Regions from separate parts of the Cupriavidus sp. PET2-C1 genome, predicted to be linked through region 3. Evidence: predicted binding sites of a transcription regulator. Region 3 holds the regulator's gene; each other region holds the start of a gene.
The links. Region 3 encodes sigma-54, which starts transcription at its own class of promoters, with help from an activator protein. Its sites were predicted from a motif close to TGGCANGNAANCTGCTTT; they were not measured.
Positions count from the first base shown of each region.

Region 1: a site for sigma-54 is predicted at 4,216-4,233, ahead of ACX12D_RS29025 (ATP-NAD kinase family protein). Genes of this name have one in related genera too.
Region 2: a site for sigma-54 is predicted at 2,582-2,599, ahead of urtA (urea ABC transporter substrate-binding protein). Genes of this name have one in related genera too.

Region 1 covers NZ_CM137260.1:1,999,223-2,008,864, forward strand. The annotation lists gene ACX12D_RS29010 (acetoin dehydrogenase dihydrolipoyllysine-residue acetyltransferase subunit) at 1-964, opposite strand, end outside; gene ACX12D_RS29015 (alpha-ketoacid dehydrogenase subunit beta) at 964-1,980, opposite strand; gene ACX12D_RS29020 (thiamine pyrophosphate-dependent dehydrogenase E1 component subunit alpha) at 2,041-3,045, opposite strand; gene ACX12D_RS29025 (ATP-NAD kinase family protein) at 3,057-4,181, opposite strand; gene ACX12D_RS29030 (sigma-54-dependent Fis family transcriptional regulator) at 4,435-6,459, opposite strand; gene ACX12D_RS29035 (haloacid dehalogenase type II) at 6,723-7,508, opposite strand; gene ACX12D_RS29040 (aldo/keto reductase) at 7,536-8,501, opposite strand; gene ACX12D_RS29045 (methyl-accepting chemotaxis protein) at 8,812-9,642, shown strand, end outside.
Region 2 covers NZ_CM137259.1:1,311,657-1,321,298, forward strand. The annotation lists gene ACX12D_RS05975 (SDR family oxidoreductase) at 1-706, opposite strand, end outside; gene ACX12D_RS05980 (flavin-containing monooxygenase) at 819-2,306, opposite strand; gene urtA (urea ABC transporter substrate-binding protein) at 2,655-3,920, shown strand; gene urtB (urea ABC transporter permease subunit UrtB) at 4,113-5,750, shown strand; gene urtC (urea ABC transporter permease subunit UrtC) at 5,750-6,955, shown strand; gene urtD (urea ABC transporter ATP-binding protein UrtD) at 6,952-7,800, shown strand; gene urtE (urea ABC transporter ATP-binding subunit UrtE) at 7,836-8,528, shown strand; gene ACX12D_RS06010 (urease accessory protein UreD) at 8,745-9,617, shown strand.
Region 3 covers NZ_CM137259.1:486,383-496,024, reverse strand. The annotation lists gene lptA (lipopolysaccharide transport periplasmic protein LptA) at 1-130, shown strand, start outside; gene lptB (LPS export ABC transporter ATP-binding protein) at 155-940, shown strand; gene ACX12D_RS02275 (RNA polymerase factor sigma-54) at 1,076-2,551, shown strand; gene hpf (ribosome hibernation-promoting factor, HPF/YfiA family) at 2,601-2,951, shown strand; gene ptsN (PTS IIA-like nitrogen regulatory protein PtsN) at 3,334-3,789, shown strand; gene hprK (HPr(Ser) kinase/phosphatase) at 3,825-4,796, shown strand; gene ACX12D_RS02255 (PsiF family protein) at 4,984-5,334, shown strand; gene rapZ (RNase adapter RapZ) at 5,454-6,371, shown strand; gene ACX12D_RS02245 (LON peptidase substrate-binding domain-containing protein) at 6,438-7,115, shown strand; gene mutY (A/G-specific adenine glycosylase) at 7,237-8,406, opposite strand; gene ACX12D_RS02235 (dynamin family protein) at 8,558-9,642, opposite strand, start outside.

The DNA.
Region 1 (9,642 bases), on a different replicon from region 3:
CCCAGATCACCAGCACAGGCTTGCCGGTATCGCCCAGCCTGTGACCGGGCAGTTCGGTTTGCCGGCCGCCACCGAACAGGCTGGCGCCTAGTGTGCCGAGCGCTTCTGTAATGCCGTCCAGCCGCTTGTACTTGAGCAGGTCGTCCAGCATCTGGCGGCTGACCAGCCCGGCATCGGCGAACAGCAGCTCCACCACCGGCTTGAGGTCGCGGCGGGATTGCGCGTTGACGAAGCCTTCGGTGTACTGGCTGTTGACCTCCTCGCCAAGGCCGGCCGGCGATACGAGCGCGACCGAGCGCACGCGTTGCGGCGCATCCACCGCTAGCTGCGCGGCTACGCCGCCGCCCATCGAGTGGCCCACCAGGTGGGCCTGGCCGATGTCGAGTGCATCCATGAAATGCGCGACGAACCCTGCCAGCGATGCGAGCGTGGTGCCGGGCAGCCTGGGCGTGGCGTGTCCGTGCGCCGGCAGGTCCAGCGCGATGACGGTGTGCGCGTCGGCCAGTGCGTCGAGGTTGAACAGCCAGTTGTCCAGGTCTCCGCCGAAGCCATGGATGAACAACACGGTGTCGGCACCCTCGCCGCGCTTTGCGTAGCGCGTGCGGATGCCGTCGACTTCGATGAACTGATAGGCCGAGGCGGCGGCGCCCTCGTCTTCCTCATCGGCGGCGGGTGTCTCATAGGCGGCGACAAAGGCGTCGATGTCCGCGTCGCTGACCTCGGGCGGCGCCAGCACGCCCAGCAGCGCCTTGACCGGCAGGATGTCGCCCACGGCTGCTACCTTGCGGCGCAGGGTGCCAGCGTCCGGCGCTTCCACCGCGTTGGCGATCTTGTCGGTCTCCACGTCGAGGATCGGCATGCCGACCGTGATCTGCGCGCCTTCCTCGACCAGCCAGTCGTTGATCGTGCCTTCTTTCATCGACAAGCCCCATTTGGGCATGACGATCGGAGTGATCTCGGCCATCAGTGTTTCCCTCCCTTCACGGTCTTGCGCGCGGCATCGGCGATGTGCGCCGCGCTGGGGATGTACAGGTCTTCCAGCGCGGGCGAGAACGGCACCGGCGTATGCGGCGGGCAGACCATCTCGATGCCGGCCTTGAGCGCGCCGAAGGCGCGCTGCGCCACCTGTGCCGAGATGTCGGTGGCGATGTTGCAGCGCGGGCTGGCTTCATCCACCACCACCAGGCGGCCGGTGTTTTCCACCGACTCCAGCACGGTGTCGATATCCAGCGGCGAGAGCGTGCGCAGGTCCACGATCTCCGCTTCGATGCCTTCCTTGGCCAGCGTGGCCGCCGCCTCCAGCGCGCGGTGCACCATCAGGCCATAGGTGACGATGGAAACGTCCTTGCCGTCGCGCACGATGTTGGCCTCGCCGAAGGGAATCGCGTACGAGTTCTCCGGCACTTCGCCTTCGAAACCATAAAGGTTCTTGTGCTCGCAGAAGATCACGGGGTCGTTGTCGCGGATCGCCTGGATCAGCAGGCCTTTGGTGTCATATGGCGTGCTGGGGCACACCACCTTGAGGCCGGGGATATGCGTGAACAGCGGCGTCAGCATCTGGCTGTGCTGGGCGGCCGCGCGGAAACCCGCGCCCACCATGGCGCGGATCACCACCGGTGTCTCGGCCTTGCCGCCAAACATGTAGCGGAACTTGGCCGCCTGGTTGAAGATCTGGTCGAAGCACACGCCCATGAAGTCGATGAACATCAGCTCGGCAATCGGGCGCATGCCGCAAGCCGCGGCGCCGATGGCCGCGCCCACATAGGCGGATTCGGACAGCGGGGTGTCCAGCAGGCGGTCGCCGTGCTTGGCGTACAGGCCCTTGGTCACGCCGAGCACGCCGCCCCAGGCGTCTTTCTCGCCGTCCGCGCCGGCGCCGCCGACGATGTCTTCGCCGAGCATGATCACGCTCGGGTCACGGGTCATTTCCTGGTCGATCGCTTCGTTGATCGCCAGCTTCATGCTTAATTTGCGGGACATGGTGTGGTCTCCTGATCGTGCTTTCTGTCGTTAGGTCTCGGAATGGCTGCGGTCGCGCGCTCAGTAGCTGACGTACACATCGGTCAGCAGGTCGGCGGGCGTGGGGAACGGCGCGGCCTTGGCCTGCTGCACGGCGTCCTCGATCAGTGCGGCAACCTGCTCGTCGATGGCCTTGAGTTCGTCCAGCGCGATCACGCCGGCCTGGGTCACGGTGGCGGTGAACTTCTTCAGGCAGTCCTTGTTGGCGCGGATGTCGTCAAGCTCGCCGGAGGCGCGATAGGTTTGCGCGTCGCCTTCGAAGTGGCCGTAGAAGCGGACCATCTTGCATTCCAGCAGGGCCGGGCCACCGCCTTCGCGGGCCCGCTTGATGACCTCGCCCGCCGCCTCATGCACCGCGAAGAAATCCGTGCCATCCACCGTCACGCCGGGAATGCCGAAGCCGGCGGCGCGGTCCACGTAGCTGTCCACTGCCGTGCCGTAGTCGCGTGCGGTGGATTCGGCATAACCGTTGTTCTCGATCACGAAAATCACCGGCAGGTTCCACACCGCGGCCAGGTTCAGGCTCTCCAGGAACGTGCCCTGGTTGGACGCGCCGTCACCGGCAAAGGTGATGCCGATCTCGCCCTTGCCGCGAAACTTGGCGGCCAGCGCGGCGCCGCAGACCAGCGGCGCGCCCGCGCCCAGGATGCCGTTGGCGCCCATCATGCCCTTGGACAGATCGGCGATATGCATGGAGCCGCCCTTGCCGTTGCAGGAGCCACCCTTGCGCCCGTAGATCTCCTTCATCATCGCCACCGGGTCGACGCCCTTGGCAATGCAGTGGCCGTGGCCGCGGTGGGTGCTGGCGATGCGGTCGCCGTCGCCCAGGTGGTGCAGGATGCCGACCCCGGCGGCTTCCTCGCCGGCGTAGAGGTGGACGAAGCCCGGGATGTCGCCGCGCCCGAAGTCCACGTGCAGGCGCTCTTCGAAATCGCGGATGGTGCGCATCCTGCGATAAACGGCGAGCAGTTCCTGCTTGTCGAGGGGCAGCGTGTTCCCGGTGGTACCGGATGCGTTGGCTGTCATGTCTGTCTCCTTCATGGTTTTGTGGTGGCGGTAGAAAGCTCGGTGAGTGGCTGGGGTGGGGAATGCTGCTGTTGCCGAGGTGGCGGCGCGCGCCCGCTGCGCATCAATCCGGCGGCGGCGGCGTAGCGCATGCAGGCCGCCACGTCGATGCTCAGGAAGGCGCGCTCGCGCAGCGTCACGGTGACCTCGTCCTGCGGGCCGAACACCAGCTCGCGCTCGCCGTCCAGCGCGACGATGCCAGCGCGCTGGCGCACACGGTGCGCTACACCGTCGGTCAGGCGCTCCCAGCCCGCGATGGGCACGGCGCGCAGCAGGCCGGGCGCAATCGGCGCGCGCAGCGCGAAGCGGCCCTCGCCGGGCGCTGCCAGCTCGATCGCCAGGCCCCCGGGCTCATGCCTGCCCACGGGTTCCAGCAAGCCGCCGATGGCGGACAGGCCAATCGCCTGCGGATCGGCGAAGGACACGTAGACCGCGCCCAGTGTCTCGGTCTTCCACAAGGCGCGCGCGCCGATGAAATGCTCGTGGGCGATCACCGCGTCGACCAGCGCGATGTCGTGGCGCACCTCGCCTTCGCCGGCAATCGTGATGTCCAGCCGCTTGTTGGCGGCCAGCGCATGCGCGGCGGGAATGCGGCCGCTGGCAAACAGCCCCGTGGCCAGCCCGGTGATGGTGGGCTCGCGCATTTCGGGGTAGGCGTTGTTGGTGCCGGTGGAGATGCCGGCAATCGGCACGTTGCCGCATTCGCGCACCACCGCGCGGTGGGTGCCATCGCCACCGAGCACGATGATGGCGGCAACGCCCGCCTCGCGCAGCATGCGTGCGGCCAGGAAGGTGTCGTCGACGCGCGCGGTGACCGGCATGTCAAGGTATTCCACGTCCGGCAGCGCGGCGTCCGGCCCCTGGCGGCGCGACAGGTGGCGCGCCAGCAGCACGCGCATGCCTTCGCGGTCCGGCATCATCAGTACGCGGCCGACCCCGCAGGCAGCCAGCGCGGCCAGCAGGCGCAGCACGATATTGACGCGGTCGGCCAGTTGCAGCGTGTTGGCGTTGGCGATCACGCGGCGGATATCGCGCGCGGAAATCGGGTTGGCGATGATGCCGACCAGTGGCCGGTCGGCCAGCGCTTGCTCACCCATGCCTGTCTCCTGTCTTTCTGGTTATGACAGGCATATCGCAATGGCCGTGCCACCCCGCATCGGCACGCCGGAGACGGCAAAAACTCGGGATTACCCCAGGAAAACACGGGGCGCGCAGTGACACTGCGGGCCGTGCGCACGCCGCAGCGTGACAGGTGTCACAGCATCACGTGTACAGGGGGGGGAACAGGTGTAGCGGGGATCTTGCGCCGGGCAGGGAAGGCGGCGCGGGCGAGCCGCGCCGCCATGCTCACTAATGCGTCGCGTCGCGCTGGTTGGGCGACGCGATGCCGTAGCGCGCCATGCGGCGGTACAGCGTCATCCTGCTCACGCCGATCTGGCGCGCCACCGCGCTCAGGTTCCAGCCAGCCGCGCGCAGGTATTGCATCAGCAGCATGCCTTCCGGCGGCAGCTGGTGCGGGTCGAAGCCGGGGGCCGGCAAGGCCGGCGCGCTGGCGGCCTCAGTGGCCGCGCTGCCCGGCGGGACGCTGGCGGAAACCGGAAGCAAGCCCTGCTGCGGCATCCCCTCGCCAATCCCCTCCGGGAGATCCTCCACCTCGATGTGGCCGTCGTCACAGACCGCCCGCGCGTACTCCAGCGCATTGCGCAGCTCCCGCAGGTTGCCGGGCCAGCGGTGCGCGTGCAGCCGCGCGCGCGCCGCGGGCGACAGGCTCACGGTAGCTGGCTTGCCGCCCGCGTCCAGCATCTTGCCGATCAGCCAGTCCAGGTCCGTGCGCTCACGCAGCGGCGGCAGCATCAGCCGCGCGCCGTTGAGCCGGTAGTACAAGTCCTCGCGAAAGCGCCCGCTGCTCACCAGCTGGTCCAGCGGATGGTGCGTGGCGGAAATCACGCGCAGGTTGACCGGCACCGGGCGCGCCGCACCGATGGCAAGCACCTCGCCCTCGGCCAGCACACGCAGCAGGCGCGATTGCAGCTCGCGCGGCATGTCGCCAATCTCGTCGAGAAACAGCGTGCCGCCGTCAGCCTCCTGGATCAGCCCGCGCTTGGGCCGCGAACCCGCGCCCGAAAAGCTGTTGGGCAGGTGGCCAAACAGTTCGCTCTCGATCAGGGATTCGGGAATCGCCGCGCAGTTCACCGCCACGAAAGGGCCGTCGCGGCGCGCGCTGGCCTGGTGCAGGGCCTTGGCCAGGTACTCCTTGCCGCTGCCGGTCTCGCCATTGATCAGCAGGTTGATGGGCGAATCCACCAGCTTTGCGGCCCGCAGCAATTGCTGCTGCAATGCGGCATCGCCACCGCACAGTGCGGCCAGCGGCGCCTGCAGCGGCGTGGCCCGCTCGGCGGTATCGCGCGCGCGCTGCCAGCGCAGCGCCGGCGGCATCACGCTCAGGTAAAGCTGCGCGCCGGTGCGGGCCAGCGCCAGCGCGCGCTGCTCGCTGGGGCGCGAATGCATGAAGCGGCCCAGCTCATCAAGCCGCGCCTCGAACAGCGACTCGAACGGCATGCCAAGCAGCGGCGCGCCACCCGGGGCCACGCCCAGCTCGGCCTCCAGCATCTGCTGCGCGCGGCGGTTATGGCCAACGATGCGGCCTGACGCATCGAGCGCGAGCAGGTATTCCGGGTTGACGTCGACAAATTCCGGCGCGGCGTTGAGCTTGAGGATCCAGTCTTCGCGGTGGCTGCGCACGAAGCTGGCGTTCTCGATCCGGCTGGCGTAGATGCGCACCATCTGCAGCGCCAGGCCCTGGCTGTCCTTGGCCTGCGGCGAGGTCAGCGCGGAAATGTCGAGGATGGCGCAGAGGCTGCCGTGCGAATCGAACAGCGGCGCGGCGGTGCAGGTCAGCGGAATATGGGTAGCGTCGAAATGATCCGCCTGGTGCACGGTCAGCGCCTGGCCGGTGGCCAGCGCGGTACCCACCGCGCAGGTGCCGGCGCCGGATTCGCTCCATTGCGCGCCCAGGTACAGGCCTGCGTGGCGCAGGCGGGCATCGGCGTTGGCGTCGCCCAGGTAATCCACCGTCACGCCCTGCGCGTCGGTCAGCAGCACGACGTAGCCCATGCCGGCAACCTGGCTATAGAGCGTCTGCAGCCCGTGGCGGGCAATCCGCGCAAAATCGTCGATGCGCTGCTGGTGCTCGCGCAGCCGGGTCTGCGGCAGGATGCGCGCCTCTTGCATGCGCGCCGGATCCAGCCCGTACTGATGCACGCAGCGCCGCCACGAATTCTGGATGATGGTTTCCGGCGCACGCACCATCGGCGCGCCGGCGCGGGTGGTGAGCTGGACTACCGTGTCGATGTGCTCGCGTTGCCGCAGGTCCATCGTGGTCTCCTTGTCGTCTCCTGGCGCGCTGCCGTGCCGGCGCGCACCAACTCCCGGCTCTGGCATGGCCTCTGTGGCGCCGCAGGGTTGCAGCGTGGGCGGCCGGGAGTCCTAATGTATCCGACAGGCAGCGGCTTGGGCAAACCCGATCGCACTGGCCGGGCGCGCGAGGCGCGCGCCAAGTGCAGCCAGCGCTCCACGGCGGGAGGCCGCAAAGGCAGGCTTTCCCGAGCCGATGTGCGCTGATTGGCGCGCGCGGGCGCTCAAACGCCCAGCCGCTCCGCCAGCGCCGTCAAGCTATCCACCACCACATCCCAGTCCGACTCGGCCGCCAGATCCTTCGCCTGGTTCGGCCCGTACTCCGTGGGCCGGTTGACATAGGCCGTCCGCATGCCATGCGAGCGGCCATGCCGCAGGTCATTGTTGTGCGCCGCAACCAGCATGACCTCCTGCGGCTGCAGGTCGAGGAAAGCCATCACGCCTTGATAGATCTCCGCCTCCGGCTTGAAGTGGCGCACGATGTCCGCGCTGAACACCGCGTCCCACGGCAGGCCGGCATGCTTGGCCGTGTCGACCAGGCACTGCACGCTGCCGTTGGAAAAGGTGGAGATGATGTAGCGCTGCTTTAGCCGGGTGAGGCCGGGCACGGTATCCGGCCAGCCGCAGAGGCGGTGCCAGGCGCGGTTGAGGTAGTCCTTCTCCGCTTCGCTGAGGTCCTCGATGCCGAACTGGTCAAGTAGCGCGTCGAGCCGTTCTCGGTGCAGCACGTCGATATTGGCCCACGGCCGCTCGCCCTTGCGCACGCGCTCCATGCCGGGCACGTAGCCGGCGCGCCAGGCGTCGGCAAAGGCGGTCCAGTCGGCCTCGATGCCTTTCTTCCGCCCGAACGCGGACAGGTCCGCAATCACGCTGGTACGCCAGTCCACCACGGTGCCGAATACGTCGAACACCAGCGCCTTGACCGCGCTCAGGTCCGCCGCGTTGTTGCCGGAGTTGCTGCCGGAGTTGCTGCCGGCGCTGTTGCCGTGGCGCATTCTGTTCTCATGCATCCCTTATCTCCTCCGGGGTAGGCCGGCTCAGGCGCTGGCTTGGTCCAGCAGTGCGATATCGCCGGCGCTCAGTGGCAAGCGCGTGGCGGCAATCAGGTCGCCCAGCTGCGCCAGCGAGGTGGCGCTGGCAATCGGCGCGGTAATGCTGGGGCGCGCCATCTGCCAGGCCAGCGCTACCTGCGTCGGGTTGGTGGCGGTGCGTGCCGCGACGTCGTCCAGCGCCGCCAGAATACGCAGGCCGCGCGCGTCGAGGTAGGCCTTGACGCGCTGGCCGCGCGCGCCGCTCTTGTCAAGGTCGGCCTCGGAGCGGTACTTGCCGCTGAGAAAGCCGCTGGCCAACGCATAGTAGTTGAACACGCCCAGGCCTTCGCGCAGCACCAGCGGCTCAAGCTCGGCCTCATACTCGCTGCGGGTATAGAGGTTGTAGTGCGGCTGCAGGCTCTCGTAGCGCGGCAGGTTGTGGCGGCGGCTGGTTTCCAGCGCCTCGGCCAGGCGCGCGGCGCCGTAGTTGGAGGCGCCGATGGCGCGCACCTTGCCGGCCTTGATCAGGCGGGCGTAGGCGTCCAGGGTTTCCTCGAGCGGCGTGTCCCGGTCTTCGTCGTCATGCGACTGGTAGAGATCGATGTAGTCAGTCTGCAGGCGCTGCAGCGACGCGTCGACGGCGCGTTCGATATAAGCGCGCGACAAACCCTTGCGGCCCTCGCCCATGTCCTTGCCCACCTTGGTGGCCAGCACCACCTCGGCGCGCTTGCCGCTGCGCTTGAACCACTTGCCGATGATCGCCTCGGACTCGCCGCCCTGGTTGCCCGGCACCCAGCGCGAGTACACGTCGGCGGTATCGATGAAGTTGAGCCCGGCGCCGACAAAGGCATCGAGCAGCTTGAAGGAGGTGGCCTCGTCGGCGCTCCAGCCGAACACGTTGCCACCAAATGCCAGGGGCGAGACTTCCAGCCCGGACCTGCCCAGTTTGCGTGTGGTGATGCTTGAGGTCATGCGTTTTGCTCCGCGGGTTGCATCGAGCCGCCCGTGATCCAGGCGCGGCGAAAGGCACATTGTAGGCAGGGATCGGAAAGCTTGCCGGGCGATAAAAAGCATCCCTTAAAGCACTTACCCTTCCAACGTATCTCTCCAACTTATCTCTCCACCCATTCAAGTCCCAACGGTGATGGGTCGTTAACCGGCTGTGGCCAGGCTATGCGCAGCGAGCGGATTCGTCTCGCCTGTGGCTCTCTGTCAACATCAAGGTCAGGCCGATGCCGCGCCGCCGGCGCAAACCGGCCGCCCATATCCGGTAAGCATGATCATGAATCGAATTTCCTTGAACGCCAAACTCTGGGCTGCGCTGGTGGCGATGTGGCTGGCCCTGCTCGCGCTGGGCACCTGGAGCGCCGTGCACACCCGCGCCACCATGATGGCCGAGCGCCGCGAGAGCCTGCAGTCGCTGGTGGCGACCGCCGAAGGCATCATCAAGCTCTACGTGGACCGTGCCGCCAAGGGCACCATGAGCCTTGAGGCCGCCCAGACCGCGGCCAAGGACGCGCTGCGCGTGATGCGCTTCGGCGACAAGGGCTACCTGTTCCTGCTCAACTCCAAGCCGCAGGTGGTGCTCAACCCCGGCCTGCCGGATACGGAAGGCAAGATCGTGGGCGACTTCAAGGATCCCGACGGCAAGCTGGTCTACCAGAGCATCGTCGATGCGGGCAAGGCGAGCGCGCGCGCCGGCGCCAGCCCCGATGACAGCTTCGTCACCTACCGCGGCCGCCTCCCGGGCACCGAAACGCCCGCGCGCAAGCTGACCTATGTGCGCTATGTGCCGGCCTGGGACTGGCACGTGGCCACCGGCGTGTTCCTCAAGGACATCGAAAGCAGCTTCCGCGACAACCTGATCTCCGCCGCGATCAGCACCTTGCTGATCGGCGCGCTGGTGTCGGCGTTCATGCTGGCCATCATGCGCACCGTGCGCAAGAGCCTGGGCGGCGAGCCGGCCTACGCCACCGAAGTGGTCACGCGCATTGCCGACGGCGACTTCACGGTGCCGGTGCGCATTCGCGCGGGCGACGAGCACAGCCTGCTGGCCGCCATGCAGCGCATGCAGCAGCGGCTGTCCGGCACGCTCGGCGAGATCCGCGGCGCG
Region 2 (9,642 bases), 830 kb from region 3:
TGTAGCGGCCCTCGTCGCTGGCCAGCAGCAGGAACACGCCGACGATTTCCTCTGGCGTGGCCAGGCGGCCAAGGGGCGTGAAGGCTTCGATGCGCGCGCGTGCGGTGCCGCCACCGGCATCGCGCTGGTCCAGCGCGCCCTGGACCATCGGCGTGTCGACGAAGCCCGGGTGGATGGAGTTGACCCGCACCGGCGGCTTGAGCGTGGCGCCGTGCAGGGCGGCGGAGCGCGTGAGCAGCGTGACGCCGCCCTTGGCCGCGCAGTAGGCGGCAACCTGCGCGCCGCCCACCTGGCCGTAGACCGAGGAAACATTGACGATGGAGCCGCCCGCGCCCATCAGCGGCAGCGCGGCGCGGCAGCCCAGGAAGACGCCGGTCAGGTTGACGTCGAGCGTGCGCTGCCAGTCGGCCAGCGTGCAATCCGCCACCGAGCCGCGCAGCGCGATGCCGGCGTTGTTCACCAGCACGTCCAGTTTGCCGTGCCGTTCGCGCACCGCGCCCATGGCGGCTTCCCAGTCCGCCTCGCTGGTGACATCCAGCCTTTGGTAATGCGCCTGCACGTCTTGCGCCAGGATTTGCCCGGCGGCATCGTCGATGTCGGCGAGCACCACGCGCGCGCCGGCTTGCGCCGCCGCGCGCGCGAAGGCCGCGCCCAGGCCGGACGCGGCGCCGGTGACCATGACCACTTTGTCTTGCAGCCGCTGCATGTGAAGTCTTCCTCGAACGGTGGGTGTCAATGCAATCGATGTCGTGGATGTCGTGGATGTCGTTGATGTAGTCGATGTCGTTGATGTGGCAGGCGCCGGCGGCCGGGCAATGCTAGGGCCGCTCGCCGGCATGGCGCAGCACGAAGTGCCCCCAGTCCGGCTTGCGCGTCTTCCACCAATAGGCCGTGGCATGGCTCGACCAGTTGTTGATGACCCTGCCGCTGGCCGACTTGTACCAACTGCTGCACGAGCCTGCCCAGGCGGTCTGGCCGATGGCCGCCTGCAACGCCTGGTTGAAGCGCGTCACCACCTCCGGGCGCACCTCCATCGAGGCGAAGCGCGCCGCGCGGCAGGCCTGGATGCACTGCAGGACATAGCGCGCCTGGCACTCGAGCATGAAAATGATGGAGTTATGGCCCAGGTTGGTATTGGGGCCGTACAGCACGAACAGGTTGGGAAATCCCGGCGCCGTCATGCCGAGATACGCCTCCGGATCCTCGCGCCACTGATCGGCCAGGGTGCGTCCGTGGCGGCCGGTGATGCGGATCGGCGCGAGGAAGGAGCGGGCGTCGAAGCCGGTGGCGAAGACGATGGCGTCGGCCCGATGCCTGGCGCCGCCGGCCGTGACCACGGCGTCGGCTTCGACGCGCTCGATGCGGGCGGTCTCGACATGGACGTTCGGCCGCTTGAGCGCCTGGTAGAAATCGTCGGAGATCAGGATGCGCTTGCAGCCGATCGGGTAGTCGGGCGTGAGCTTGGCGCGCAGCACCGGGTCGGGGATCATGTGCGCGAGGTAGCGGCGCGCCAGCGTTTCCAGTTCCCGGTTGCGGCCGCTGTCCCGCTGCATGCGCCCGAAGCGCAGTTCACGCTGCAGGTAGAGGTGCCAGCGATGCAGCCGGGCCGTCCACGGGTGGCGTTCGAAGCGCGCCTGTTGTCCGGACGTATAGGCCTCGCCATTGCGCGGCAGCACCCAGTTGGCGCTGCGCTGGAATACCGTCAGCTTGCCCGCTTCCGGCGCGATGCGCGGGATGAACTGCAGCGCGCTGGCGCCATTGCCGATCACCGCGACCTGCTTGCCGCGCAGATCGGCGTCATGCCGCCAGCGCGCGGAATGGAAGGCCGTGCCGGCAAAGCGGTCCAGCCCTGCAATGTCTGGCGCCAGCGGGCGGTTGAGCTGTCCGGTGCCGCTGACGAGGATGCGCGCGGCGATGGTGTCGCCGTTGCTGGTGCTCACCCGCCACAGGCAGGCGGCGGCGTCGTAGCGCGCCTCGGTGACCTCCGTGCCGAAACGGATATGCCCGAGCAGCCCGAAGCGCTCGGCGCAGTGCTGCAGGTAGCGATGGATCTCCGGCTGGGGCGAGTATGCGCTGGACCAGTCCGGCTTGGGCGCGAACGAAAAACTATAAAGATGGGAGGGAATGTCGCAGCCGCAGCCCGGGTAGGTGTTGTCCCGCCAGGTGCCGCCCACCGTGCCGGCCTTCTCCAGCACGACAAAGTCATGGATGCCGGCTTGCTTGAGCTTGATGCCCATGCACATGCCGGCCACGCCGGCGCCGATGATGACGATCTGGTCCGCGCCGGGCGTCGTTGACGCTTTCAATGGGCTGTCTCCGTCGTGCTTTTTTATGGGTAGTCGCGGCGCGTGCGGCAACGCCGTGGCGCGCAATCGAGAGGCCACCATAGAGCCGATTGCGGATTCGGGCAAGTCACGGTGCAGCATGCGTGCCCCCATGTGCCCCAATCTGAATCAGCCGGCGGCGGCGCACAGGCTTGGTGCGTGACGCTTGCGCACTACCGTGGTGCGATGGGTGGCCTGGCGGCCTCTGGAGGCGCGCCAGGCCGTGTACACAGCCTTGTATACAAGCTTGTATGCCATGGCATGCTAGTTGCAGAAGAAGTACCCGGGGTGCGTTGTTCCTTTATCCAACACGACAATCTGGGAGCTGCAATGAAAAGACGTGACATGCTGAAGCTGTCGGCGGTAGCCGCCGCGGCCTTGTTTGCAACGGCAGGCGTGAGCCCGCTGGCATTGGCGCAGTCCAAGGAACCGATCAAGATCGGTATCCTGCATTCGCTGTCCGGCACCATGGCCATTTCCGAGACTTCGCTCAAGGACGTGGCGCTGATGACCATCGACGAGATCAACAAGAGTGGCGGCGTGCTTGGCCGCAAGCTCGAGCCGGTCGTGGTCGATCCCGCTTCCAACTGGCCGCTGTTCGCCGAGAAGGCGCGCCAGCTGATCACCAAGGACAAGGTTGCCGTCACGTTCGGCTGCTGGACCTCGGTCTCGCGCAAGTCGGTGCTGCCTGTTTATGAAGAGCTGAATTCGCTGCTGTTCTATCCGGTGCAGTACGAAGGCGAGGAGATGTCCAAGAACGTCTTCTACACCGGCGCGGCGCCCAACCAGCAGGCCATTCCCGCGGTGGAATACCTGATGAGCAAGGAAGGCGGCGGCGCCAAGCGCTTCTTCCTGCTTGGCACCGACTACGTCTACCCGCGCACCACCAACAAGATCCTGCGTGCCTTCCTGAAGAGCAAGGGCGTGGCGGACAAGGACATCGAAGAGGTCTACACGCCGTTCGGCCACAGCGACTACCAGACCATCGTCGCCAACATCAAGAAGTTCTCGCAAGGCGGCAAGACCGCCGTGATCTCCACCATCAACGGCGACTCCAACGTGCCCTTCTACAAGGAGCTGGGCAACGCCGGCCTGAAGGCCAAGGACGTGCCGGTGGTGGCGTTCTCGGTGGGCGAGGAAGAACTGCGCGGCATCGACACCAAGCCGCTGGTGGGCCACCTGGCCGCATGGAACTACTTCATGTCGGTCAAGAACCCGGAAAACGAAGCCTTCAAGAAGCAATGGGCGGCGTGGGTCAAGGCGAACAACCTGCCGGGCGGCGACAAGCGCGTGACCAACGACCCGATGGAAGCCACCTACGTGGGCATCCATATGTGGGCGCAAGCGGTCAAGAAGGCCGGCACGACCGATCCCGACAAGGTGCGTGCCGCGATGTATGGCCAGACCTTCAAGGCGCCGGACGGCTTCACCCTGACCATGGGCGAGAACCACCACCTGTACAAGCCGGTGATGATCGGCGAGATCAAGGGCGATGGCCAGTTCACGGTGGTGTGGAAGACGCCCAAGGCCGTGCGTGCGCAGCCGTGGAGCCCGTTCATCGCGGGTAACGAAGGCAAGCCGGACAAGGTGATGTAAGCAGGGCTCCCGCCTGGCGCTCTCCTGCTCTTTTGCTCTCCTGCTTGGCCGCGTGGCTGGGGAGGGCGGGGAGGGCGCCAGGCAGTGCCTTTGCCTCTTCGCATGCTGTCCGCCGCTTCGGTGCGGTGGCGGCAAATCGTCACGCCGATCAAGGTGACGCGCGTGCTTCGCCGCGCGCGACTCGCAAACCTTATGCACCGACCCTTATCGTTCTCTCTCGCTTCACGTTTGCGCGCCATGCTGGCCGCGCTGCTCCTGCTGGCCGCGTGCCCGCTGTGGGCCGCGCCGCTCACGCAGGCCGACCTGAAGCCGCTGGCCGAAGACGACTTCGACGCCAAGACCGCCGCAATCGCCGCACTGACCAAGGCGCCGGTGGCGCAGGCCGGCCCCATCCTCAAGGCCTTGCAGGACGATACGCTGCAATATGCGCCCGGCGTCGGCATGGTGCGCCAGGACGGTGACAAGCTGGTGGACGCGATCAGCGGCACGCCGGTCACGGTCAAGCCCGACGCCCTCGAAGCGCTCACCCTGAACAACAGCCTGCGGGCGATGGTGGACAGTGCCGCCAGCAGCACGCTGCTGCAATCGCCCGATGCGGCGGTGCGCACGCAGGCCGTCAATACGCTGCTGGACCAGCCGGGCAGCGCATCGCGCCCGGTGGTGGAGGCCGCGCGCAAGGCCGAGGCCGATGCCGGCCTGCGCGCCAAGCTCGATGTGATCTGGGCCAATATCGTGCTGGCCGAGGGCAACCGCGACGATCGCCTCGAAGCCATCCGCATCCTCGGGCGCGACAGCAATCCGCAGAGCCGCCAGAAGTTGCAGCCGCTGCTGGAAAAGGACGCCGCCGGCAAATTTCGCGAGCCCGACGCCGAACTGCGCGGCGCCGCGCAGCAGGCGCTCGATGCCTTGCGCGGCGACCAGCGCCGCGCCGAGCTGATCGGCAACCTCTTTGCCGGCTTGAGCCTGGGCAGCGTGCTGCTGCTCGCCGCACTGGGGCTGGCCATCACTTACGGCCTGATCGGCGTCATCAACATGGCGCACGGCGAATTCCTGATGATCGGCGCGTACGCCACGTACATGGTGCAGGGTGTGTTCCGCGCGCACTTTGCCAGCGCGTTCGACTGGTACCTGCTGTTCGCGCTGCCCGCATCGTTCCTCGCCTCCGCCGTGGTCGGCTTCGTGCTGGAGCGGCTGGTGCTGCGCCATCTCTACGGCCGCCCGCTGGAGACGCTGCTGGCCACCTTCGGCGTGAGCCTGCTGCTGATGCAGGCGGTGCGCACGCTGTTTGGCGCGCAGAACGTGGAAGTGGCCAATCCATCCTGGATGAGCGGCGGCATCGAATGGCTGCCCGGCATGGTGCTGCCGTACAACCGCATGGTCATCATCGTGTTTGCGCTGGCGGTGGTGGCGGTGGCCTGGGCTGTGCTCAACCGTACCCGCCTTGGCCTGTTCGTGCGGGCCACCACGCAGAACCGCACCATGGCGGCTTGCGTTGGCGTGCGCACCTGGAAGGTGGATAGCTACGCCTTTGCCTTTGGCGCGGGCATCGCCGGCCTGGGCGGCTGCGCGCTGTCGCAAATCGGCAATGTCGGCCCCGACCTTGGCCAAGCCTACATCATCGATTCCTTCATGGTGGTGGTGCTGGGCGGCGTTGGGCAGCTCGCGGGTACCATCATCGGTGCTTTCGGGCTGGGCCTGATCAACAAGTTCATCGAGCCGTTCTATGGCGCGGTGCTGGCCAAGATCTTTGTCCTGGTGCTGATTGTGCTCTTCATCCAGAAGCGCCCGCAGGGACTGTTCGCGCTCAAAGGGCGCAGCGCGGAGGCATGATGAAGACTTCTCTCTCGAATCCATCCACGGCGGGTTTCCGGCTGGCCGTGCCGGAGCGCCAGCCGCTGTTCTCCGGGCGCAGCTGGACGGCGTTGCTGGTGATCGCGCTGGTGGTGGGCATCGGCGTGCCGGTGTGCGCGCTGCTGGTGCCCGAAGGCCATCCCATGCATCTGTCGGCCTATGCGCTGACGCTGATCGGCAAGATCATGTGCTTCGCGCTGGCCGCGATCGCGCTGGACCTGGTGTGGGGCTATTGCGGCATTCTCAGCCTCGGCCACGGCTTGTTCTTCGCGCTCGGCGGCTATGCCATGGGCATGTACCTGATGCGCAGCATCGGCCGCGAAGGCGTCTACAAGAGCGACCTGCCCGACTTCATGGTGTTCCTCGACTGGAAGGAGATGCCGTGGTTCTGGCACGGCACCGAGCATCTCGGTTACGCGATGCTGCTGGTGGTGCTGGTGCCGGGCGTGCTGGCGTGGCTGTTCGGCTTCTTCGCCTTCCGCTCGCGCATCAAGGGCGTGTACCTGTCCATCATCACGCAAGCCATGACGTACGCCGCCATGCTGCTGTTCTTCCGTAACGAGACGGGTTTTGGCGGCAATAACGGTTTCACGGATTTCAAGCGCATCGCCGGCTTTGCCGTGGCCGCGCCGCAGACCCGCACGGCGTTGTTCGTGCTGACGTTCCTTGCCCTGCTGGCCGGCTTCATCGCCTGCCGCTACATCGTGACGTCCAAGCTCGGCCGGGTCGTGACCGCGGTCCGCGACGCCGAGATGCGCGTGATGTTCTCGGGCTACAACCCGCTTGGCTACAAGCTGTTCGTGTGGACCTTTTCGGCCGTGCTGTGCGGCATCGCCGGCGCGCTCTACGTGCCGCAGGTGGGCATCATCAACCCGGGCGAGATGTCCCCGGCCAACTCCATCGAGATGGCGGTCTGGGTGGCCGTGGGCGGACGCGGCACGCTGATCGGCCCGATCATCGGCGCCTTTATCGTCAACGGCGCCAAGACCATGTTCACGGCTTACTTCGCGGAGTACTGGCTGTTCCTGCTGGGCGCGATGTTCGTGCTGGTGACGCTGTACATGCCGGATGGCGTGATCGGCCTGCTCAAGCGCGCGCGTGCCATGCGCGCAAGCCCGCAGGCCGCGCCGGGCAACGCGGCGAATGCGCCGGCTGCCGCCACCCGCAGCGGAGGGGAAGCATGAACGCAGCACTGGGAGCACAACAGGCGGAAAGCGGCGGCACCACGGGGCTGGGCCGCGTCATGGAGCCGGGCGTCATCGACGTCTCGCACGGCCCCATCCTTTACCTGGAAGACGTGACCGTGCAGTTCGACGGTTTCCGCGCGCTGAACAAGCTCACGCTGTCGATCGACCACGGCGAGCTGCGCTGCGTGATCGGGCCCAATGGCGCTGGCAAGACCACCATGATGGATGTGATCACCGGCAAGACCGGGCCGCGCAATGCCAACGTGAGCGGGCGCGTGTTCCTCGGCCAGAGCATCGACCTGATGCGCATGACCGAGCCCAAGATCGCGCAGACCGGTATTGGCCGCAAGTTCCAGAAGCCTACCGTGTTCGAGCAGCACGAAGTGTGGGAGAACCTGGAGCTGGCGACGAAGGGCGACAAGCGCTGGTTCACTTCATTGCGCGCGCGCCTGGGCGCCGAGGGGCATCGCCGCATCGAGGAAACGCTGGCGCTCACGGGGCTGGAGGACGAGGCTTATCGCCCGGCGGGCTTGCTGTCGCACGGGCAGAAGCAGCGGCTGGAAATCGGCATGCTGCTGATGCAGCAGCCGCAGTTGCTGCTGCTGGACGAGCCGGTGGCCGGCATGACCGATGAAGAAACCATGCAGCTGGCCAAGCTGCTTAACAGCCTGCGCGGCACCTGCTCGATGATGGTGGTGGAGCACGACATGGAGTTCGTCGCCGCACTGGCCGGCGATGAGGGCAAGGTGACGGTGCTGGCCGAGGGCAGCGTGCTGGCCGAAGGCACGCTCGACGCCGTCAAGCGCGAGGAGCGCGTGATCGAATCCTATCTCGGCCGCTAGGCGCAGGGCCGGATCGCAAAAAAGGGAACGAGACTATGTTGCAGGTCAATGCACTCAACCAGTTCTACGGCGGCAGCCACATCCTGCGCAACGTCACCTTCGAGGTGCCGCAAGGCAAACTGACGACCTTGCTCGGCCGCAACGGCGTGGGCAAGAGCACTTTGCTCAAATGCCTGATGGGCGTGGTGCCGACCAAGAGCGGCAGCATCAGCTGGGCCGGGCAGGCGCTGGAAAAAAAGCCGCCGTACGAGCGCGTGGCATCGGGGCTGGCCTATGTGCCGCAGGGCCGCGAGATCTTTCCGCGCCTCACGGTGGAAGAGAACCTGCTGATCGGCGCGGCTAGCCTCAAGAGCCCGTCGGGCGTGCCGGACCGCATCTACCAATTGTTTCCGGTGTTGCGCAGCATGCGCCAGCGCCGCGGCGGCGATCTCTCCGGCGGCCAGCAGCAACAGCTGGCGATCGGCCGCGCGCTGATGAGCGAGCCGGAACTGCTGATCCTGGATGAGCCGACCGAAGGCATCCAGCCCTCGATCATCCAGGACATCGGGCGCGCGCTGCGCCTGCTGGTGGATGAGTTCGGCATGACGGTGCTGCTGGTGGAGCAATACTACGAATTCGCCCGGCACCTGGCGGATCACTACGTGGTGATGAGCCGCGGCGAAGTGGTGGCAAGGGGCGAGGGCGCGAAGATGGAAGAGGAGGGCGTGCGGGAGCTCATCGCGGTGTGATGCGACACGCGGTGCCGCATGGTCGTAGTGCTGGCGTGTTCCCCCTCTCCCGCTGCGCGGGAGAGGACGGACGCTTGCCGGCGGCCGATCGGGTGCCGTCCCGAATGTGGCTTCGAATGCCGCCTCGAATACCACTTCCAGCGCCCCCGGCCGCGCGCTATGATGCCCGCATCCAGCGCACGATGCATTGCCGGCGCCTCCGCCATTCCAACATTCATGCGTCATCCAGACTTTCCTTCGACCCTCGCCGTGCCACCCGCATGGGAGGCCAGCCTGCGCCTGCGCTTTGCCGCGCGCGCCGAGCGCAGCGTGCTGGTCGAGCGCCGCCACCAGGGGCCGTTGCTGGTGCAAAAGCCACTCTATCCGGAGGGGCCTGTCTGCCATGTGGTGATCCTGCATCCGCCCGCGGGCGTGGCCGGCGGCGACAGCCTGGACATCGACGTGACGGTGGGCGCTGGCGCGCATGCGGTGCTGGCGTCGCCCGGCGCCACCAAGTGGTACAAGTCGCTCGGCCGGGAGGCCGCGCAGCGCGTCACGCTGACGCTGGAAGCCGGCGCGCGGGTGGACTGGCTGCCGCAGGAGAACATCGTTTTCGATGACGCGCACGCGCGCCTTGCCACCACCGTGACGGTGGCGCCCAGTGCCAGCGCGATCGGCTGGGATGCGATCGTGCTGGGCCGGCAGGCCAGCGGCGAGACCTGGCGCCGCGGCACGCTGGGCATGGAGACCCGGGTGCAGGGCGGCGGCAGGCGCGCGCTGTGGATCGAGAGCGCGCAGCTGGACGCGGCTTCCGCGCTGCGCCAGGCGGTAGCCGGGCTGGACGGGCTCAATGTCATGGGCACGCTGTGGGCGGTAGGTGACGGTGCCACGCAGGAACTTGCCGAGACGCTGGCCGAGCAGCTGCCGTATCGACCGGACCTGCGCGCCGGCGTGACGCGGCTCGAGCAAGACGGCCAGTCGATGCTGCTGCTGCGCGTGCTGGGCGCGCAGATGGAAGCGGTCAGGCACTTGATGGTGACGGCGTGGAGCGCGCTGCGCGAGCCGATCCACGGTGTGCCGGCCAGGCCCCTGAGGCTGTGGGCGACGTAGGCGCCGGCGCCGGCATTATTCATCG
Region 3 (9,642 bases):
GAACGCGACCGCGGGCAGCCCGTCGGGCCGCGTGCGCGCCGTGCTGTCGCCGCGCCAGGAGCAACCCGCCAGCGGTGCCGCAGCCAACCCGCTGCCGCTCAAGCCGGCCACGGCTCCCGTCAACCCCTGACCCACGGATTCTGACTTCACCTTCATGACCGCTACCCAAACCGCACCGTCCCAGCCCGCCACCCTGAAGGACAGCAGCACGCTGGTCGTGCGCCACCTGAAGAAGCGCTACGGCTCGCGCACCGTGGTCAAGGACGTGTCGCTCGACGTGAAGAGCGGCGAGGTGGTCGGCTTGCTGGGCCCCAACGGCGCGGGCAAAACCACGTCGTTCTACATGATCGTGGGGCTGGTGGCGCTGGACGAGGGCGATATCGTGCTCGACGACAAGCACATCAGCGGCCTGGCCATCCATGAGCGAGCGCGCATGGGCCTGTCCTACCTGCCGCAGGAAGCCTCGGTGTTCCGCAAGCTCAATGTGCAGGAGAACATCCGCGCGGTGCTGGAGCTGCAGCTCAACGATGGCAAACCCCTGGGCAAGGCCGAGATCGAGCGCCGGCTGGACACCCTGCTGGATGACCTGCAGATTGCCCACCTGCGCGACAACCCGGCGCTGTCGCTGTCCGGCGGCGAGCGCCGCCGCGTGGAAATCGCCCGCGCGCTGGCCTCCGCGCCGCGCTTCATCCTGCTCGACGAGCCCTTCGCCGGTGTCGACCCGATCGCGGTGGGCGAAATCCAGCGCATCGTCAGCTTCCTCAAGGCACGCAATATCGGCGTGCTGATCACCGACCACAACGTGCGCGAGACGCTGGGCATCTGCGACCACGCCTACATCATCAGCGAAGGCGCGGTGCTGGCGTCCGGGCAGCCTGAGGACATCATCGCCAACGAGTCGGTGCGCAAGGTCTACCTGGGCGAGAACTTCCGCATGTAAGGGCGCGCGGCGCCTGCCGCGCATCGGCCCCCGGGCGGCTTCGGTGTCGCCTTTTATCCTTCAAACGATCATAGCGACATCAGCGATAGCAATTTCCGTTCCATCAGTACGGAAGTTGAGCATAAAATAGGTCGCATGAAACCGTCGCTACAGCTCCGCCTCTCGCAGCATCTCGCGCTTACGCCGCAACTCCAGCAGTCGATCCGGCTGCTGCAACTGTCCACGCTTGAACTGCAGCAGGAAGTGGAACAGGCGCTGACCGAGAACCCCTTGCTCGAGCGTGAGAACGACTGGCTGGACAGCCCGTTGCGCGTGTCTTCGGACGGCTCGGTGAACCTGCAGAGCGCGCCCGCGCCGGCGCCCGCCGATGGCCAGGGCACCAGCGAGAACCGCCCGGATGGCGCCCCCGAAGCCGACGACAGCTACTCCGACAGCAACGAGGACTACGGCAGCGATTGGAGCCTGGACGACTTCGCCCGCCGCCCGCAAGGCGAAGACGACGAAAAGACCCCGATGCAGCTGCGCGACGCCGAGCCCACGCTGCGTGAACACCTCATGGAACAGCTGGCGCCGCTCAAGATTTCCCTGCGCGACAAGGGGCTGGCTATCTTCCTGGTCGAATCCCTGGACGATGACGGCTACCTGAGCACCACGCTCGAGGAAATCTGCAGCGAGCTGCCGGAGGAGCTCGAGTTCGAGGTCGACGAGATCCAGGCTGTGCTCACGCTGCTGCAGAGCTTCGATCCGCCGGGCGTCGGGGCACGCAACGCCGCCGAGTGCCTGGCGCTGCAATTGCGCAGGCTCAAGCATCCGCAGCGCGAACTGGCGCTGAGCATCGTCACCAACCACCTCGAGCTGCTGGCGGTGCGCGATTACACGCGCCTTAAAAAGGCGCTGCAAGTGGACGAACCGGAACTCAAGGCCGCCCATGAACTGATCCGCTCGCTCGCGCCCTATCCCGGCCATGCCTACAGCCGGCCGGAAGCGGATTTCGTGGTGCCCGATGTTTTTGTTCGAAAGTTGAGCGGCGGATGGATCGCCCATCTCAACCCGGATGTGATGCCGCGGCTACGCATCAACGACATGTACGCGCAGATTTTGCGCGGTGCAAAAGGCGACGCGGGCGCGGCCGGATTGCAGCAAAAGCTGCAGGAAGCACGCTGGTTGATCAAGAATATCCAGCAAAGGTTCGACACGATATTGCGCGTCGCACAAGCCATTGTCGAACGTCAAAAGAACTTCTTCACCCACGGTGAAATTGCGATGCGCCCCTTGGTTTTGCGGGAGATTGCCGATACACTGGGTTTACACGAGTCCACCATCTCTCGGGTGACTACCAATAAATACATGGCAACGCCGATGGGGACTTTCGAGCTGAAGTATTTTTTCGGCTCTCACGTATCCACAGAAACCGGCGGCGCGGCCTCATCAACGGCAATCCGTGCGTTGATCAAGCAATTGATAGGAGCCGAAGACGCTAGGAACCCCTTGTCCGACAGCCGGATTGCCGAATTGCTCGGCGAGCAAGGCTTTGTGGTGGCACGGCGTACCGTTGCCAAATACCGCGAAGCGCTCAAGATTCCCGCGGTCAATCTCCGTAAGACTTTGTAGCCGAGCTGCATCGCCTGCCTGATGCAGCTCTTTCAGAAGGAGAAACGCTATGAACTTCAAGATCAGTGGACACCACTTGGACATCACGCCCCCTCTGCGTGAGTACGTGGAAACGAAACTGGAGCGTATCGTCAGGCATTTCGATCAAGTCATTGGCGTAAGTGTGCTGCTCTCTGTCGACAATACAAAAGAAAAGGACCGGCGGCAGTACGCGGAAATCAATCTACATCTCAAGGGCAAGGACATCTTTGTCGAAGCGCATCATGAAGACCTGTATGCCGCTATCGACGCACTGGTCGACAAGCTCGACCGGCAGGTGATTCGCCACAAGGATCGCGTGCAGAGCCACGACCGTGAAGCGGTCAAGTATCAGATGGCCGCATCGCAGATGCAGCAATGACCGTGCCTGGCGGCCCACATACCGGGCCGTCGGTGTCAGTCCCTTGAAAAATGGAATCAAGCCGCGCCCAGAGCGCGGCTTTTTCATTGCGGCCTACCCAATCGGGGCACACAGGGGATTCCGCAACGCATATGTACCGGTGTATGCTGTGCAATACATAGTTGACTGGCCTAGCCATTCCGGTGCATGCAGCACCGCTTGAGCGCATCGGCTATTGCAATGCACAAAGCGGAAGCGGGCCTGCTCTATAATGGCCAGACGCCCGACACCGGCATGGGGGACAACCGGTGGAAACCTCGGGCCTTGGTTTTTATCCACTTTCCGCCCGGCGGGACGCCTCCTGGCCCCGGGCCTGCTTACTAGAAAACCCTGCGCATTCCACATGAATCGTTTGGCTAAATTGCTGCCACCCGGCAACATCAACCTCGACGTCAGCGTCACCAGCAAGAAGCGCGTGTTCGAACAGGCCGGGCTCCTCTTCGAGAACAACCATGGCGTAGCGCGCGCGACCGTGACCGACAACCTGTTCGCCCGCGAGTCGCTGGGGTCCACCGGCCTAGGCGCGGGGGTTGCAATCCCCCACGGCCGCATCAAGGGACTGAAGCAGCCGCTGGCCGCCTTCATGCGCCTGGCCGAGCCGATCCCCTTCGAGTCGCCCGACGGCAAGCCGGTCGCGCTGCTGATCTTCCTGCTGGTGCCCGAACAGGCCACCCAGCAGCATCTGGAAATTCTCTCCGAGATCGCCCAGTTGCTGTCCGACCGCGAGATGCGCGAAGGACTGGCTACCCTGCCCACCCCCGACGACGTGCACCAGTTGCTGACGCAATGGCACCCTTGATCCGGCACTGAAAGCCCGCCCCTGAAAGCACCCGAATGGAACTCACTGGCGTCACCTCGCAGTCGATCTTCGACGACAACGCAGCCGATATCAAACTCTCCTGGGTAGCAGGACTGGAGGGTGCGGACCGCGCCTTCGATGTCGAGTTTGCGCGTGAAGCCACGTCCGCGGCCGATCTCGTCGGCCACTTGAACCTGATCCACCCGAACCGGATCCAGGTGCTGGGCAAGCCCGAAATCACGTATTACCAGCGCCTCGATGACGAGATGCGCAAGCGCCAGATGGGCGAGCTGATCCTGCTGGAGCCGCCGTTCCTGGTGATCGCCGACGGCATGGAGCCGCCGCCCGACCTGGAACTGCGCTGCACGCGCTCGTCCACCCCGCTGTTCACCACGCCGGTGTCTTCGGCCGCGGTGATCGATCACCTGCGCCTCTATCTGTCGCGCATTTCCGCGCCGCGCGTAACCATGCACGGCGTGTTCCTCGACATCCTCGGCATGGGCGTGCTGGTGATGGGCGAATCCGGCCTGGGCAAGAGCGAGCTCGGCCTGGAACTGATCTCGCGCGGACATGGGCTGGTGGCGGACGATGCCGTCGATTTCGTGCGCCTCGGGCCGGACTTCATCGAGGGCCGCTGCCCGCCGCTGCTGCAGAACCTGCTGGAAGTGCGCGGCCTGGGCCTGCTCGACATCAAGACCATCTTTGGCGAGACCGCGGTACGCCGCAAGATGAAGCTCAAGCTGGTGGTGCAGCTGGTACGCCGCAACGATGGCGAATTCGAGCGCCTGCCGCTGGACTCCCAGTATCTCGACGTGCTCGGCCTGCCTATCCACATGGTCAAGATCCAGGTGGCGGCCGGTCGAAATCTCGCCGTGCTGGTCGAGGCCGCCGTGCGCAACACCATCCTGCGCTTGCGCGGCATCGACACGCTGCGCGACTTCATGGACCGCCAGCGCGCCGCGATGCAGGCCGATGTCGCATCGCGGGGCCAGGGCCGGCTACTCTAGGCTTGGCAGGCCCACGTCATGCGACCACGACGGGGCCGTTTGCAATTGCTTACATCCGGCCGCGCTTCAATGGTCAACGCGATTGGGGCATAGGCCGTTTTGTGCAGTAATGGGCATTGGGCCCAGCCCGAGTTGCCGAGCCGACAGGCCAGCAGCCATGAAGTTTTCCACAGCCAGGAGAGCAAGCATGAAAAAATTGATCGCGATGTGCGTGCTGGTAGCCCCGCTTTTTGCCACCGGCGCCTTCGCCCAGAATGCACCGGCAGCGGCCCCCGCGGCACCCGCTGCCGCAGCTGCACCCGCTGCACCCGCTGCAGCTAACACCCAGCAGGACAAGATGAAGGCTTGCAACACGCAGGCCACCGGCAAGAAGGGCGACGAGCGCAAGGCCTTCATGAGCAACTGCCTGTCCAACAAGCCCGCAGCCGCACCCGCCAAGAACAGCCAGCAGGAAAAGATGAAGTCCTGCAACGCCCAGGCCACCGGCAAGAAGGGCGATGAACGCAAGGCCTTCATGAGCGACTGCTTGTCCAAGTAAGCTACCGGCATCATTTGCGGCGCGGACGTGTAAAAATGGCGAACCTTTTCGGTTCGCCATTTTTACTGGCACGGCGCCGTCATGACGGCGTCATCACCTGATGTTATGCTTGTCGTGCTATGCGCATCATACTTATCACCGGGATCTCCGGCTCCGGCAAATCCGTTGCCTTGAACGTACTGGAAGACGCGGGCTACTACTGCGTCGACAACCTGCCGGCGCAGTTTATCCCGGAGCTGGCCCAGTACCTGGCGGCGCAGGGCTACACCCATCTGGGCGTCGCCACCGATATCCGTAGCCGCGAATCGCTGGACAAGCTGCCCGGCACGCTGCGCGACCTCGCCTCTGAACACCAGGTGCGGGTGGTCTTCCTGACCGCCAATACCGATGCGCTGGTGCAGCGTTATTCCGAGACAAGGCGGCGCCATCCGCTGTCGATGCGCGCAGCCATGGCTAGCCTCTCGGCCAATCCCAAGAACGAGAATCTCGCCGACAGTACCGCCGAGGCCGCACTCAACGACACCTCGCTGATCGAGGCCATCGAGATGGAGCGCGAGCTCCTGAGCCCGCTGGCGGAGGCTGCGCACCGCATCGACACCAGCAATGTGCGCACCAATACATTGCGCGCGTGGATCAAGGAATTCGTGCGCGGCGATGACCTCAAGCTCACATTGCTGTTCGAGTCGTTCGGCTTCAAGCACGGCGTGCCCAGTGACGCCGACCTGGTGTTCGACGTGCGCTCGCTGCCCAACCCCTACTACGACCTGGCGCTGCGCCCGCTGACCGGCCGCGACGAGCCCGTGATCGACTTCCTGCAAAGCCAGCCGATGGTGCTGGCCATGGCCGAGGACATACGCGCCTATGTGGAAAAGTGGCTACCAAGTTTCATCGCTGACAATCGCAGTTACCTGACCGTCGCAATCGGTTGCACTGGCGGGCAGCATCGCTCCGTGTACATCGCGGAAAGACTTGCCAACTATTTTCGTGCCCATGGTAATGTGCTGGTGAGACACCGCGAGCTCGCGCCGGGCGGCTAAACACCGCACCGCCAGGTTTCGCGGTCAGGCTCGGCAATTCTCGCCCGAAACCTTTGCTGGCTCAGCATGTCCTCACCCGCCACACCCGGCTCATCCACTTCATTCGCCGCCTCGCACAGCACCTCGGCGGGGCCTACGCTGGATGGCCTGCCGCTGTTTCCGCTGCATACCGTACTCTTTCCCGATGGGCTGCTGCCACTGCGCGTGTTCGAAGCGCGCTACGTGGACATGGTGCGCGCCTGCATGCGCGATCGCTCGCCCTTCGGTGTCTGCCTGATCGCCAGCGGCAATGAGGTCGCCCGCCAGGACGAGCCCACCATGCCCGAGACGATCGGCTGCCTGGCCGACATCATCGACTGCAATATGGAGCAACTGGGCGTGCTACTGATCAGCGCGCGCGGCCGCCAGCGCTTCCGGCTGCTGGGCCACAGCGTGAGCCCCGACGGCTTGCTGGTCGGCCAGGCGGAATTGCTGCCGCCCGACATCATCGACTGCAAGCTCGAGCTACTGGGCGAATGCCTGGCCGTGCTGCGGCGTATCGTTGCTTCGCTCCATGCCGAGCATCCGGGCGAGCTGCCTTTCAGCGAGCCGTTCCTGTGGGATGACCCCAGCTGGGTGGCCAATCGGCTGTGCGAGTTCTTGCCGGTGCCGCTCAAGGCCAAGCAGATGCTGATGGCGCTGCCGGACGCGGGCATGCGGATCGAGATCGTGCATAAATACATGCACCAGCACCACATCCTCTAAGAGGCTGTTTCAAAATGAAGCGAAGCGGTTCTGGCTAGGCGCGCGGCCGCAGACAGTACAACTGGTACGGCAAGGCCGCGCAACGACGCCAGAATCTTTTTGAAATGGCCTCTAAGCAGCGTTAGAACAATCCGCCTTGGGCTTGCGCCTCCAGCAGCTTGCGCACCGGCGCGGGCGTGCCTACCGCATCCAGATCGTCCAGTGACAGCCAGCGTAGCGCGGGGCCGTCGGCGGCATCGCGCGCGGTGAGGCCGGTGACGTCGACGCGAATGGCGCGGATCAGCAAGCGGAAGTGGGTGAAGACGTGGGTGAGCTCGCCGACCATATTGGCCGTGCTGGGATTGCCGAATTCGCGGGCGCGTTCCAGCGCAGCGTCTTCGGCCAGTTCCGCATCGAAGGGCACGGTGTCGACCGGCATTTCGGGCAAGCTCCACAGCCCGCCCCAGATGCCGCTATCCGGGCGCAGTGCGAGCAGGACCTCGCGGCCGCGGCGGACCAGCAGCATCACGGTGCTGCGCTCGGGAATGGCGGCACGCGGCTTCGGCGTGGGCAGCACGCCGGTCAGCCCGTCGCGGCGCGCCACGCAGTCGCTGGCCAGCGGGCACGACGCGGCGGCGGCAAGGCAGGCTGGCTTGCCGCGCGAACAGACAGTGGCGCCGAGGTCCATCACGCCCTGGGTGTAGGACACCATGTCCTCGGCTTGCGCCGGCCCCTTGGCGGGCAGGACCGCATCGGCAATCTGCCACATGCGGTTCTCCACCGCCTTGACGCCGGGATGGCCATGGATGCCAAAGAACCTGGCAAAGACGCGCTTGACGTTGCCATCCAGGATCGGCGAACGCACGCCGGCGCTGAACGCCGCCACGGCTGCCGCGGTGGAGCGGCCGATGCCGGGCAGCGTCACCAGCACCTCGGGGTCGGTCGGGAACACACCACCATGCTCGCTCATTACGGCCTTGGCGCAGCGGTGCAGGTTGCGCGCGCGCGAGTAGTAGCCAAGCCCGGCCCACAGCGCCATCACCTCATCCGCGCTGGCCTCGGCCAATGCGGCCACGGTTGGCAGCCGGCCGACGAAACGCTGGAAATACTCGATCACCGCGCTGACCTGGGTCTGCTGCAGCATGATCTCGGACAGCCAGATGCGGTAAGGGTCGCGGGTGTTCTGCCACGGCAGGTCATGGCGCCCGTGCACGCGCTGCCAGCCCACCACGCGCGCGGCGAAATTGGCAGGAACCACGGCGGGGGAAAGATCGGATGAAACGGCAGGAGAAGCAGCGGGCTTGGCGGGCATCGGGTACGTGACGGGTAAGGCAACACAGCAACAGCGCCGAAGGCGGCGGCGCGTCATGATACCGCCTCGCCGCCACCGGCACTCGCCACCGGCACTCGCCGCCGGCACTCGCCGCCGGCACTCGCCGCCGGCACTCGCCGCCGGCCGCGCTTCAGGCCGCGAACGCCTTGAGCTGCCCCTCGTCGGCGTCCGGCTGCAGGATCCGCCTGGAGAAGGATTCGATGCGCCCGCTGCGATCGTCCAGGCCGTTGAGCACTTCCTCGAGCTGCGCGATGCGGCTCTCGAGCGTGTCGGTGGCCTCGTGGATGCGCTCGATCGAATCGACCCGGCGGCGCAGCTGTTTCTGGTGCTCGCGCACCTGCGCCTCCAGCGGCGTCATCACCGACTTGAGCCAGATCTCGATATCGCGGTTCAGATCGCGGAAGGTCTCCAGCACGCGGGTGGCGATGGTGGAAAACGCGCTCTGCACCAGCTGCGGGCGCGAGCGCGTGAGCATGTTCATGGCGCCGAAGTGCGTGTGGGCCAACGCCAGCGTCTGCTGCAATTCGTTGACGTAGCGCGCGGTGACGAACTGGATCGGCGCGGGCAGCGTAAAGCCATGCTCGGCATTGAAGCGGCGGTACATGCTGTCGGTGAGCTGGTGGAGCTGGGCGATCTTCTGGTCCGCCTCGCTGACCAGTTCGCCAAGCCGCGCGAACAAGGCGTCCATGTCCTCGCGCATGCCGCGCGAGAAGAAACGCTCCTTCATCTGCTCGCGGCGCTCGCGCATGGTGCGGCGCACGTCGCGCAGCTGCAGGCTCTTGATGATGTCCGCGCTATGACGCCCGAACACCAGCCGCAGGGCCTGGAACTTGGCGATGCTCTGCTCGAACTCTTCTTTCTCCGACTGCACGCGCATCAGCATGTGCTTGACCATCGCGTGGTTCTTGCCGCGCAGCCCGCGCAGCTCGAACAACTGCTCGACGATGCTGCGGCGGCGGCTTTGCAGCAGTTGCTGCGCGCCGCGCGCCATCTCCTCCACCGAGCGCTGCACCTGGTCGGCGACGATCTCGCGCCGCTGCGGGATCAGTTGGTCAGACAGCACGTGCTCGAATTGCGGCAGGCCGCTACGTGCCAGCAAGTCGTCATCGTTGGTGACCTTGGCCACCAGGCCCTTCTGCGCCGACACCGGGTAGACGCGCGACTCGTCGATGCCCAGCACATGCGCGCTGGTGGTGACCTGGCGCGTGATCTCGG